Regions from separate parts of the Microbacterium sp. F01 genome, predicted to be linked through region 2. Evidence: predicted binding sites of a transcription regulator. Region 2 holds the regulator's gene; the other holds the start of a gene.
The links. The regulator HspR, encoded in region 2, represses chaperone genes until heat shock. The targets are predictions, from matches to a motif close to AAGTTGAGTCNNNNNGACTCAACTT.
Positions count from the first base shown of each region.

Region 1 (5,671 bases), 1.6 Mb from region 2:
CATGCTCGACAAGGAAGCGCGTCACCGAACTGTCAGCGATGCCGCCGTACTCCTCGAGCGCATCAACGCCGGGGGAGCGGACGAGGTGTGCGTCGCAGACGCCCTCCAGTGCGTAGCCGACGGCATGTCGGATCCCGCGGGACTCCACTCCCCGCTTCCACCGCTCGAGTCCTCCTCGCATGGCGCCAACGGTACGCCTCTTCTTGCCTAATCGCTATCGATTTACACATTGGTGCCTGCGTGCATTGCGGCTTCTCTCTCTCGTCTTGCCTCTGTCGTTGGTCTTCGCTCTTGGCTCTTGGCTCTTGGCTCTTGGCTCTTGGCTCTTGGCTCTTGGCTCTTGGTCGTCTCTGAGTTCTGGTCGTCTGTTGGTCGGTCGGAGCTCGTCCGGCTGGGGCGCGGCGCCGCCATCGCGCATTTCATCGGCGTGGCTATCCGAACAGCAACCGCCTGCCGGCCAGCAGGCAGAAGCGGGCACCGGTCGCACACGGTTGGCCAGCGGCATCCGCCTGGGCGGCGACCGGCATTCGAGCCGTGAGCCAAGCGACGCGATGCCGGCGAGGGCCGCGCCGCGATCGCCTGTCACGGGATGTAGGTGTTGTTGTTGATTCCCAGTTGGAACAGCTCGCCGCCCCAGAGGATCTGCGCGACGATGATCCCGATCCCGGAGGCAACGATCACCGCGACGATCGCCAAGGCGATGCCGCGCTTGCCATAGGCCCACCATCCCACCACCAGCAGCAGAATGAGTCCGATGAGGTGGGCAAGGATGAGCGGCACGCCTCCGATGACCTCCGCGAAACCTGCCATCGTCGTGTCGGCGGATAGCGCCTTGGGCTGTTCTGTCTGCGCCTCGAATTGAGCGAATCCGTACCATGCCCACGCGACGGCCGATGCGATGACGCCAAGTGACGCGAGGAGCCAGAAGGCCGCCCGCGTGCTCGTCGAGCTGTGATCGGACTTCGCCGTTGCAGGGGCAGTCACACGGGCAGCCTACTCACGACATGCTTGGCAGAATCGCCTGCTCGCGGACCCCGGTGCAGTCGGGAGGTATGCGATCCTGCGAACGCCGGTTCGCGGCGGAATCGCGGGTGTTGGTCCGACGGGCACCTCGGTTCTTGGGCGGCCCTTCTCGCGCGGGCGCGGTGGGCATCTGTGGCCGCTGTGGTGTAATCCGGGTAGAACGGGTTCATGGGATCCCCGCTGGTGTTGGGGCCGATGCTGCGCTACGTCGATGAGACGTCGGCCAGCATCTGGGTGGAGACGCGAGCCCAGTGCGTGGTGACCGTCCGTGCTGAGGGACGATCGTGGCAGGCTCGCAGCTTCGCGGTGCACGGCCACCATTACGCGCTCGTTGAAGTTGACCGGCTCGAGCCCGGCAGCGTCTCTCCGTACCGGGTGGAGATCGACGGGGTCTCGGTCTGGCCGGAGCCGGGCTCGGAGTTTCCGGCGTCCGTGATCGCCACGCGTACGCCCGGGCAACGGCCGCGGATCGCCTACGGATCGTGCCGTACCAGCGTCCCGCACGACCGGTCAGGCAACCGAACTCATGGCGTCGACTCGCTGCGCGCCTTTGCGCTCGCGGTCGCCGACGGCCGCGTGGACCGACCGGACCTGCTGCTCTTCCTCGGCGACCAGGTGTACGCCGACTCCACCACGAAGCAGATGCAGGCGTTCATCCGCAGCCGCCGCGACATCCATGAGGAACCGGGCAAGGAGCTCAAAGACTTCGAAGAATACGCCCACCTGTACCAGCTGGCATGGTCGGACGATGCGAATCGGTGGCTGCTCTCCTGCGTGCCGAGCGCGATGATCTTCGATGACCACGACATCCGCGATGACTGGAACGCCTCGCTCGATTGGAAGCGGAAGATGGAAGCCACCACCTGGTGGCACGAGCGCATCGTCGCCGGCTTGGCGTCGTACTGGATATACCAGCACCTCGGCAACTTGTCTCCTCGGGAACGTGCCACTGACGAGATGTGGCAGCAGGTCACTGGGCGCCACGACGTCGCTCCTCCCGACCTCGGTGGCGCACTCGACGCGTTCGCGGACCGCTGCGACAAGGACCCGAACAGCTACCGCTGGAGCTATTCCCGAGACTTCGATGGCACCCGTCTGATCGTCCTGGATTCCCGCGTCGCGAGAGATCTCACTCCTTCGGCTCGGGGACTGCTCAACGGCGAGGAGCTCACGTGGTTCGACCGCCAGATGCAGGGCGGATTCCGCCACGTTCTGATCGCCACCTCGCTCCCGTTCCTTCTGCCGCTGGGCCTGCACCATGTCGAGGCATGGGATGAGGCGATCGCGCAAGGCGCTTGGGGTCGACCGGCCGCGTGGGTCGGGGAACGGCTGCGGCAGGCCTTCGACCTGGAACACTGGGCGGCGTTCCAGAACAGCTTCCAGGCGGTCGCCGGCATTGCGACGGAGTTGGCGGACGGCGCCCGCGGGCCGTCGCCGCTGACGGTGACGTTCCTGTCCGGTGACGTGCACTTCTCGTACTTGGCCGAGGTCGCGCGGCAGAACGGCAGCCGCATCGTGCAGGCCGTCTGCTCACCGATGCGGAACCCCCTTCCCCGCTTTCTGCGTTGGTTCTCCGTGGTGATGTCGTACGGCGCAGCGACCCCGCTGGGCGCCGCCGCCGCGCATTCTGCGAAAGTCCCTGACCCATCCTTTCGCTGGAAGACCGTGAAGGGTCCGTGGTTCGACAACAACATCGCGGTTCTGCAGGACGGACCTGACGGGTTCACCATGACGTGGCACACCGGTGTGGTCGAGGACGCAGACGAACGGCATCCTCGTCTAGAAGTGGTGGCATCAATCACGGTGCCGGCGAGGGGAGACTCCAAAGTGGCGTCGTGAGCGACTACGTATCCTGCCGAGTAATCCGCACACGTCGGTTGATCGAGTTCGCTGTCTTTCAGGCGGCGTCGCCGAGGTCATCTCCTGGGAGTGGGGGCGCGGTGGGGTTTGCGATCGGCACTGCGCCGTCTTCGTGCTTATTCTCGCCACGCGCAACGCCACCTGGCCGTACGTGCTCGGCCCGTGCTTCAGATCGCCGGAGCGGCGGCCGGAGCGTCTCTGGGTGGATGGTTCGTGGCGAACATCGCCACGGCGGTGAAGCGTCGGTCCTCCGTGCGGGCGTGATCCCTGTCCGTGCGGTGATCGAATCAGTACCATTCGGGCGGTCGATTGGGATCCGTTCGTGCGCAAGAGATCCGCGCGGGCTGGAACGTGAGGTCCAACGCTTCGCACCGCGCGACCGGATCAGGGGTGGGGCGGACGGAAGACACGCTCGACCACGGCATCGATGCCGACCTCATCGGGGTCGATCGATTCGACGTACAGTCGCGCCGACGCAATCAGTCCGTCACGGATGATCGCGACGATCACACCGCACGCTGCATACGGCTGGCCATCAGTATGGTGGCCGCTCCAAGCCAGTTCCCCCCACTCCATGTCGTCGAGCCGACAGAAGGAGAGCAGCTCGGCGTGGAAATCGGGGATGCCAGCGAACACGCCGGTCCAGTTCGAGAACACTTGTGCGCGTCCGACGAACTCCCGCCCCGGATGGGCAGGCTGCTCACTTCGATAGTCGAGGGCGAAGAAGGACGCGAAGCGCTCAGCGTCGTGGTCGTTCTGCGCTTGTGTGAGACGTTGGAGGACGGTGTCCATGGCGCACCCTCGCATCACGGTGTTCAAAGGGTTCCGGCGACAGAGGCCTGTGGCCGCGGCAAGCATTCCACCCCGCAGACGGGCACACAATCCCCCGTCACCGACCCTTGCCGAGCGTGCTGGAGGATCGGGTCTGGTGGAGTCGATCTGGCGTGGTCTGATGTCTACGCGAGCAGCCCCATGAGGATCCTGTGGTTGCAGTTACGGCCGCGATAGACGGTGCGAGGTGGCGTCTACTCGGACGGCGACCGCGTCACCCCGCGCGAGGGCGGGGTGACGCGGTCGTCGCGTTACTGCTCTAGCGGTTGTGGTTCGTCGGCGGTGTGCTCCTGTGCCCGGATGACAGGACGGCCGCCTTCGGATGCCACGTCGATTTTGCGGGGCCTGGCTTTCTCGCTGACCGGGATGGTGACGCTCAGTACGCCGTTGTCGTAGCTCGCGGTGATGCGCTCGGTGTCTACTCCCTGCCCCAGGTTGAGCTGACGAAGGAAGCTGGCGGCTTCACGCTCGCGGGTGATCCACTTGACTCCTTCGCCGCTGGACAGCGTCCGTTCGGCGCGGATCGTCAGCAGTTGGCCGTCCACATCGATGTCGACGGAACCCGGATCCACCCCGGGCAGGTCGGCGCTGAGGACGTAGTGGTCGCCGGAACGGTAGAGGTCCATCGGCATGCGGCGCGGGCCGCGGCGCGTGTCCATCAGTGTTGCCGCCAGGCGGTCGAGGTCGCGGAACGGGTCGTAGGTTGCCATGAGTTTCTCCTCTCAGAATCAAGAGTTGAGCCAACTCGACTCAACTAATCGTAGATTAGCACTCACGAAGGTGGAGTGCCAGATTTCTGCGTCCTGGGGCGGCCGCCGCTGAGCGACACGCCCATCACGACGACAGCGTCGAGCAGCTCGGGTCGCTCGCTTTCCCGAGAGCCGCACTCCGCTGGGACCGCCCTGCTCCCGGGGTGGTCGCCGCGCTCTTCTCCGTCGACGGGCAGCCTGACGCCTCAGGCGGAGACGCGCTCTCGAATGGGCGGCAGATGCGGGATGGGCACAGGGCGCCGTGCGGCTGGCCGTGGTGGGCGACTGACCTTGTCGATGACGGCGTTGAGGACTTCCGACGGTGCCATCCAGTGCTCCGCGAGCCCGAGGTCGCGCAGCCACACGACGTCGTACTCGAGATCATCGACCTCATAGACGTGCGCCACGACACGCGCCTCGTGCATCTCTGGTAGCGAGAGATCCTCGATCAGCCACTTGATAGAGGTGACCCTGCGCATCCGGAATCGAGTGGTCGGGTCGGTTGACATTGTTCGCCTCCGTTCCTGGATCAACCAGCGGAAGCCCCGTCACGTCGGCAGCACACACGTCGCCGTGCAGCTGCTCCGCAGGGAGGATCGCCGAAGATCCCCGACGTGCGGCCACGAGCACTCCCGCCGGAATGTCGTCACGTCAATGATAGAATCACGGATCGCACTCTCAAGAGCTGAGTGCCAGATGCCGGGTGCACGGCGGAGATGGAGGGCCGTGCCCGCCCTATCGGGAGGACCCTTCGGGCATCGGGTGTTCCAGCGTGCTTGTGTGCGCGTAGCGATCAAGCCGAATTGTCGGTCGATTCGTCGGCGACGGCGGCGAGCTCGAGGATCCGTGCTTCCAGCGCACGCAGGAGCGGCTCGCGTCTGGCCGTCTTCAGCACTTCGGTGATGTAGGACTGCGCGAGTCCTGTGGCAACGAGGCCGGCATAGCCGCTGTCCTCTATCTCGACCACGAGGTGACTGACGGTGTCGACATCGTCGGCGACCATCGCGCGGAGCAGTCGTGCTGCGAGCAGATCTGGGCCCTCCATGTCGGATCACTCCTTTCGTTGCGGGATTCTAGGAACCGATCCGGCAATGCTCAAGGGTGTCGACTGCACCCGCCGCACTCGTCTTTCGCCGTAAACCGCTCCCTCATGCGTGTCGCTGTGCCCGCACAGATCGGGGCCGCCGAACGAACCTCGAAGAGCGGGC
Region 1 covers NZ_CM149592.1:1,323,540-1,329,210, forward strand. Annotated here, with positions in the region: gene ACVN90_RS05820 (AAA family ATPase) at 1-181, opposite strand, end outside; gene ACVN90_RS05825 (hypothetical protein) at 583-984, opposite strand; gene ACVN90_RS05830 (alkaline phosphatase D family protein) at 1,192-2,862, shown strand; gene ACVN90_RS05835 (nuclear transport factor 2 family protein) at 3,268-3,675, opposite strand; gene ACVN90_RS05840 (Hsp20/alpha crystallin family protein) at 3,966-4,424, opposite strand; gene ACVN90_RS05845 (hypothetical protein) at 4,670-4,870, opposite strand; gene ACVN90_RS05850 (hypothetical protein) at 5,257-5,508, opposite strand.
Region 1: the regulator HspR is predicted to act here: its motif matches at 4,447-4,471, upstream of ACVN90_RS05840 (Hsp20/alpha crystallin family protein).

Region 2 (5,671 bases):
GTTCGCGATCGCGGGCGGGTTCACGATCTACGCACGCGAGGACGCGCTCCTGCAGAACCAGGAGACCGAGGGCAGCATCGCGGTCGGTGGCACCGCCACCGTGCAAGGCAGCAGCGGCCAGTACACGATCATCCATGTGTCCGCGGGCACCGGGGACTACGACCTCCCGACGGTCGACGGCGACCCGACGCGCTTCCTCGTGAACAGTTACAGCACCGCGAGCACCGACATCCTCGCCATCACGAGTGCGGGCACCAGCGACCCCGCGCTCTGGGGCGATCTGAAGATGGTGCAGCGCGACGAAGGGTGGCAGGCCTTCGCGCGCGCGGACTGGCTTCGCCTCAACCAGAACCCCGCCGACGTCGACCAGACCCCGCTGATCGACGCGACCCACCAGCAGTATCCGGCGGATGCTGCGCCCCCGGCCGGTGCGGACGGCAACGGCAGCATCTACACGGCGAACACCTCCGACACCGCGGTGGCCGACTACGTCGAAGCCAACCGCGACGCGTCGTGGGACGAGGCGAACAGCTGCCTCGATGACATCGCCGACCCGCTGGGCGACGTCGGCCACCACGTCGGCGTGGCGGAGGATGCCGGCAGCCGCAAGGTGCTCGAGCCGCTCAGCCCCGACCAGCCCAACGTCGTCGACTACGCCGACATCGCCGGGGCGGCGCTCCTCCAGTTCTCGTCCGGCCCGACGCCGGGGGTCTCGAACCCGCTCATCATCCGCGTGGCCGAGGGAACCACCGAGGTGATCGGCGCGCGAGCCGACCCGCAAGGCGCCTTCTCGCCCTACATGATCTGGGACCTGTCCGCGCTGACGGGCGACGTCACGGTGAAGGCTGCCGAGGCGCGCATCGACGGCTCGATCTACGCACCGAACGCGTCCGTCACCGTCGACGCCGCCCCACTGGACGGCCAGGTGATCGGCCTGAACGTGACGATGAAGGGCGGTGAGGCCCACTCCTTCCTGTTCTCCGGCGAGATCACCTGTGAGGCCGACAGCGGCACGTTCGCCGTCCGCAAGGAGCTGTCGGGTATCGAGGAGTCCGACCTGCCGGAAGACACGACGTTCACGGTGAACTACACCGCGACCGAACCCGACGACACCGTCGTGACCGGCACGCTCGAGCTGCCGGCCGACGGCACGCCCGTGCTCGCGGGCGAACAGTTCCCGCTCGGCACCGTGGTCGAGTTCGAGGAAGTCGAGCCCGAGAGCGTCCCGGGATGGGAATGGGGAACGCCGACGATCGCGCCCAACCCGCTCACCATCGGCGCGGGCACGGCCCAGGTCGTGATCACGAACACAGCGACGGCCCTGACGGGCACCTTCAGCGTGCAGAAGCTGATCGACGACGTGTCGGGCGGTGATCCGGGTGATCCCTCGCAGCCGACGGTGCCCGTGACCTGGACCGCCTTCTTCGGCGGCGCGCAGATCGGACAGGGCACCCTCGACGTGCCGTTCGACGGCACGGTGATCGTTCCTCTCGACGAGGACGACAACCCGATCTCGTTCCCGGTGGGCACGCGTATCGTCCTCACGGAGGACCTGTCGGGGATCGATCCGCCTCCGGGCTACGACTGGAGCGGGGCGCACTGGTCGCCCGGCCGGGAGTTCGTCATCGACTCGGCCGGCGAGACCGTCGCCGTGAAGCTGACGAACGCGATCACTCCGAGCGAGGCGCCGCGGACGATCACCATCGTCAAGTCGGCGATCGGAGACGCAGCGGATCCGGCGTACGAGTACGCCGTGAGCTACAACACCGACCCCGCTCCTGCCCGCACGACCGTCCCGCTCCCTGTCGGCGACCCCGAACTGCTCGTCGGAGTCGAGGCGGAGGCCGACATCCTCGAGCTCGCCGAGCTGCTGCCGACCCTCGACGGCACCGCGGTCGACCCCGACGGCTGGGAGATCCCGGTCATCAAGGCCACGGTGGACGGCACCACGACGGAGTATCGCCCCGCGAACTTCGAAGGCGCCGGACCGCTCGAGACGGCGATCGTCGACATCCCGCTGCCCGAGACCGGCGACATCGCGATCGAGGTCGTGAACGCCCTCCGCGAGGGGACGTTCACGCTGTCGAAGGAGTTCACGGGGATTCCGCCGCAGTCCGTCCCCGACGGCCTGGAGTTCACCGTCCGGTGGACGGCGACGCTGCCGACGGGCGACGTGCAGACCGGGATCGTCCGGCTCCCGGGCGACGGCACGCCGGTCAGCCCGCTCGACGACACGGGCATCCCGATCACCTTCCCGTACGGAACGGTCGTCACCTTCGAGGAGCTGCCCGCACCGTCACTTCGTGCGGTGCGGTGGGCAGCGGCGACGTTCGATCCGGCGCAGCTGACGATCGGCGCCGACGGCGCGGCCGTCGTGCACGCCACCCTCGTCAACGACGGCTCGCAGCTGCGCGGGACGTTCGAGGTGTCCAAGAGCCTGTTCGGTATCGACCCCGACCAGCTCGTCGTCGACTCGTTCATGATCGATTACGTCGCCTTCGTGCCCGGCCCGTCCGTGGAAGTCGGACGCTTCGAGTTGCCCGCTGATGGGACGCCCGCGGGTCCGGTCGATCCGGACGGCGACCCGATCGAATTCCCGTTCGGCACCGTGGTGTACCTCACGGAGGAGGAACCGGATGCCTCGACTCTGCCTCCCGGATACGAGTGGGGCGAGACGGTCTGGCGGCCGTCGGCCTCGGTCCAGATCGGCCCAGGTGAGACCCCTGTGCTCGAGGTGATCAACACGGCTGTGCAGATGACCCGCTGGGCGGTGACGAAGGTCGTGGACGGCAACGGCTCATCGGCGATCCCGGCCGGGACCACCTACCCGTTCGACTGGTGGCAGGACGGCGTCGCGCAGCCGCGCGTCGAACTGACACCGAACGTGCCGGTCTACTCGCCGTACTTCCCGGTCGGAACGATCCTCGAGGTGCGCGAGGGCGAGCTGCCCTCGATCCCCGGCGTCGACTGGGGCACCGCGACCTGGACCGTCGACGGCGAGACCCTGGTGCCTGGCGACGACGGCAAGGTCGTGCTCCCGACGACCGCTTCCCGCGATCAGGGCGTCGCGCAGCTCACGCTCACCAACACCGCCTCGACACGCCCGCTCCCGGCGACCGGTGGCGGCGGGCTGTCGCCGCTGGTGCCTCTCGGAGCCCTCGGGCTGATCGCCGTCGGCGCGATGCTCGCCCTGCGGCGGTCGCAGCGCGCCTGACACCACTGCGACAGGCAGCGCAAGAAGGAGGGGACGGATGCCGTCCCCTCCTTCTTACGTAGGTTCATTCGGTGGGTGGCTCGCCCGACTCGTCCGGTCGCTCGATCGGCGTGCGCGGCCGCCACACCACGACCTCGGTCGCCCGGCGCACGCGCGTGCCATGCCGCAGCGTCACGACCGAGCCGGTGGAGCCGGCCGCGAAGACGCGCGCGCCCGGCCGCTTCTCGAGCTCGGCGCGCATGCGGTCCTCGAGGTCGCGGACGCGTCCGTGAAGCTCCTGCACGCGGTTCTCGAGCTCGAGAATGCGCACGATCGCGGGAAGGCCGATGCCGTCCGACGACATGCGCGCGACCTCGCGCAGCTGCTCCACGTGCCGCAGCGAATAGCGCCGCGACCCGCCCTGCGTGCGGGCGGGCACGACAAGCCCGAGCCGGTCGTACTGACGGAGCGTCTGCGGGTGCATGCCCGACAGCTCGGCGGCGACGGCGATCGCGAAGATCGGGGCATCCTCGTCGATGTCGTCCTCGGTCATTTCGTCACCTCCTCTCACTCGCGAGAACAGGAGATCTCGCCAGGACAGGACGCTTCGCGGGGAATCGTCCTGTTCTCGCCAGATCTCCTGTTCTCAGCGAGCATCTCAGCCCTGCGCCTTGGCCATCAGGTCGGCGCGCGGGTTCTCCTTCGACTCGAGACTCTGGAAGCGCTCGAGCGCTTCGCGCGCGGCCTCATCGAGGTGCGATGGGACGGCCACCTGCACCTCGGCGAGGAGGTCGCCGGTGCCCTTCGCAGTCTCGACGCCACGCCCCTTGACGCGCAGCACGCGACCGGACGGCGTGCCGGGAGCTACGCGCAGCCGCACCGGATCGCCGCCGAGCGTCGGCACCTCGATGGTGGCGCCGAGCGCAGCCTCGGTGAACGTCACCGGCACGGTGACGCGGAGGTTCAGTCCGTCGCGCGTGAACACCGGGTGCGGACGCACGGTGACCTGCACGACGATGTCGCCGTTCTCGCCGCCGTCGGGCGAGTGACGCCCGCGGCCGCGCAGCCGGATCTTCTGTCCGTCCGCGACTCCCGCGGGGATCTTCACCTTGAACGGCTTCCCGTCTTCCCCCTGCAGCGTGATGGTCTCGCCCTTGGTCGCCGTGACGAAGTCGATCGTCGTGCGCGCCGTGACGTCGGCGCCGCGGCTGGGGCCGCCGAAGCCGCGATAACCGCCGCTCGGCTGCCCGAACCGCCCGGAGCCGAAGCCCGTGCCGCCCTGCTGCTGGTTGAACATCGCGAAGATGTCGTCGAAGTCCTCGGCGCTCTGGTAGCGCGCGCCGCGGCCTTGGTTGAACATCGAGAAGACGTCTTCGAAGCCGCCGGCGCCGCCCGGGCCGCCCGACGTGAATCGAGCGCCCGAGCCCATCGCGCGGATCTGGTCGTACTCCTTGCGCTGCTCCGCGTCGGAGAGCACCGAGTACGCCTCGCTGACCTCTTTGAACTTCGCCTCGGCGGCCGCGTCACCCTGGTTGGAGTCGGGGTGGTACTTCCGCGCGAGCTTGCGATACGTCTTCTTGAGGTCAGCCTCGCTGACGTCCTTCGAGACGCCGAGCACCGAGTAGAAGTCCTTGTCGAACCAGTCCTGACTGGCCATGGAGCCTCCTTCGGGCTATTCGGCGGGAACCGCGACGACGACCTTCGCCGGACGCAGCTCCACCGAGCCCAGGCGGTAGCCGATCTCGACGACCTCGACGATCGTGGTCTCGGTCGCGCCGGGAGTCGGCACCTGGAAGATCGCCTCGTGCTGCTGCGGGTCGAACGTCTCGCCCGCCGCGCCGTAGGTGGTGAGTCCGATGCGCTCGGCGACGCCGCGGAGCTTGTCGGCGATCGCCGCGAAGGCGGACCCCTGCTCCAGGTCGCCGTGCTTCTCGGCGCGGTCGAGGTCGTCGAGCACCGGGAGGATGCCCTTCGCGACCGCGCCCTGGGCGCGCTCGATCTCGACCTCGCGCTGCTCCTCGGTGCGGCGGCGGTAATTGGCGTACTCGGCCTGCAGGCGCTTGAGGTCGTTCAGCAGCTGCGACTCGAGGTCGGCGAGCACGGCGTCCTCGGCCGCGGCGTCTGCGTTCTGCGCAGCGCCGAGGATGTCGTCGACCGTGAGCTCATCGTCCTGCCCGTCCTGCGGCGCGGGGCCGGAGGCGTTCGCCTCCGGCCCCGCACCCTCAGGCCGGACCTCGTCGCCGTCGCCCGGTTCTTCGACCGGTTCCGGGTTGTGGTCCTTGTTCGCCATGGTTACTTCTTCTCGTCCTCTTCGTCCACGACCTCGGCGTCGACGACGTCCTCGTCGGAGTCGGTCGGAGCCTGGCCGTCACCGGGGGCGCCGGCGGCAGCATCCGGAGCCGACTGCGAAGCCTGGCTCGACGCGTAGATCGCCTCGCCCAGCTTGCCCTGGCTCTGGTTGAGCTTGTCGAACGCGGC
Region 2 covers NZ_CM149592.1:4,320,234-4,325,904, forward strand. Annotated here, with positions in the region: gene ACVN90_RS19780 (DUF5979 domain-containing protein) at 1-3,214, shown strand, start outside; gene ACVN90_RS19785 (heat shock protein transcriptional repressor HspR) at 3,279-3,746, opposite strand; gene ACVN90_RS19790 (DnaJ C-terminal domain-containing protein) at 3,852-4,850, opposite strand; gene ACVN90_RS19795 (nucleotide exchange factor GrpE) at 4,866-5,483, opposite strand; gene dnaK (molecular chaperone DnaK) at 5,486-5,671, opposite strand, start outside.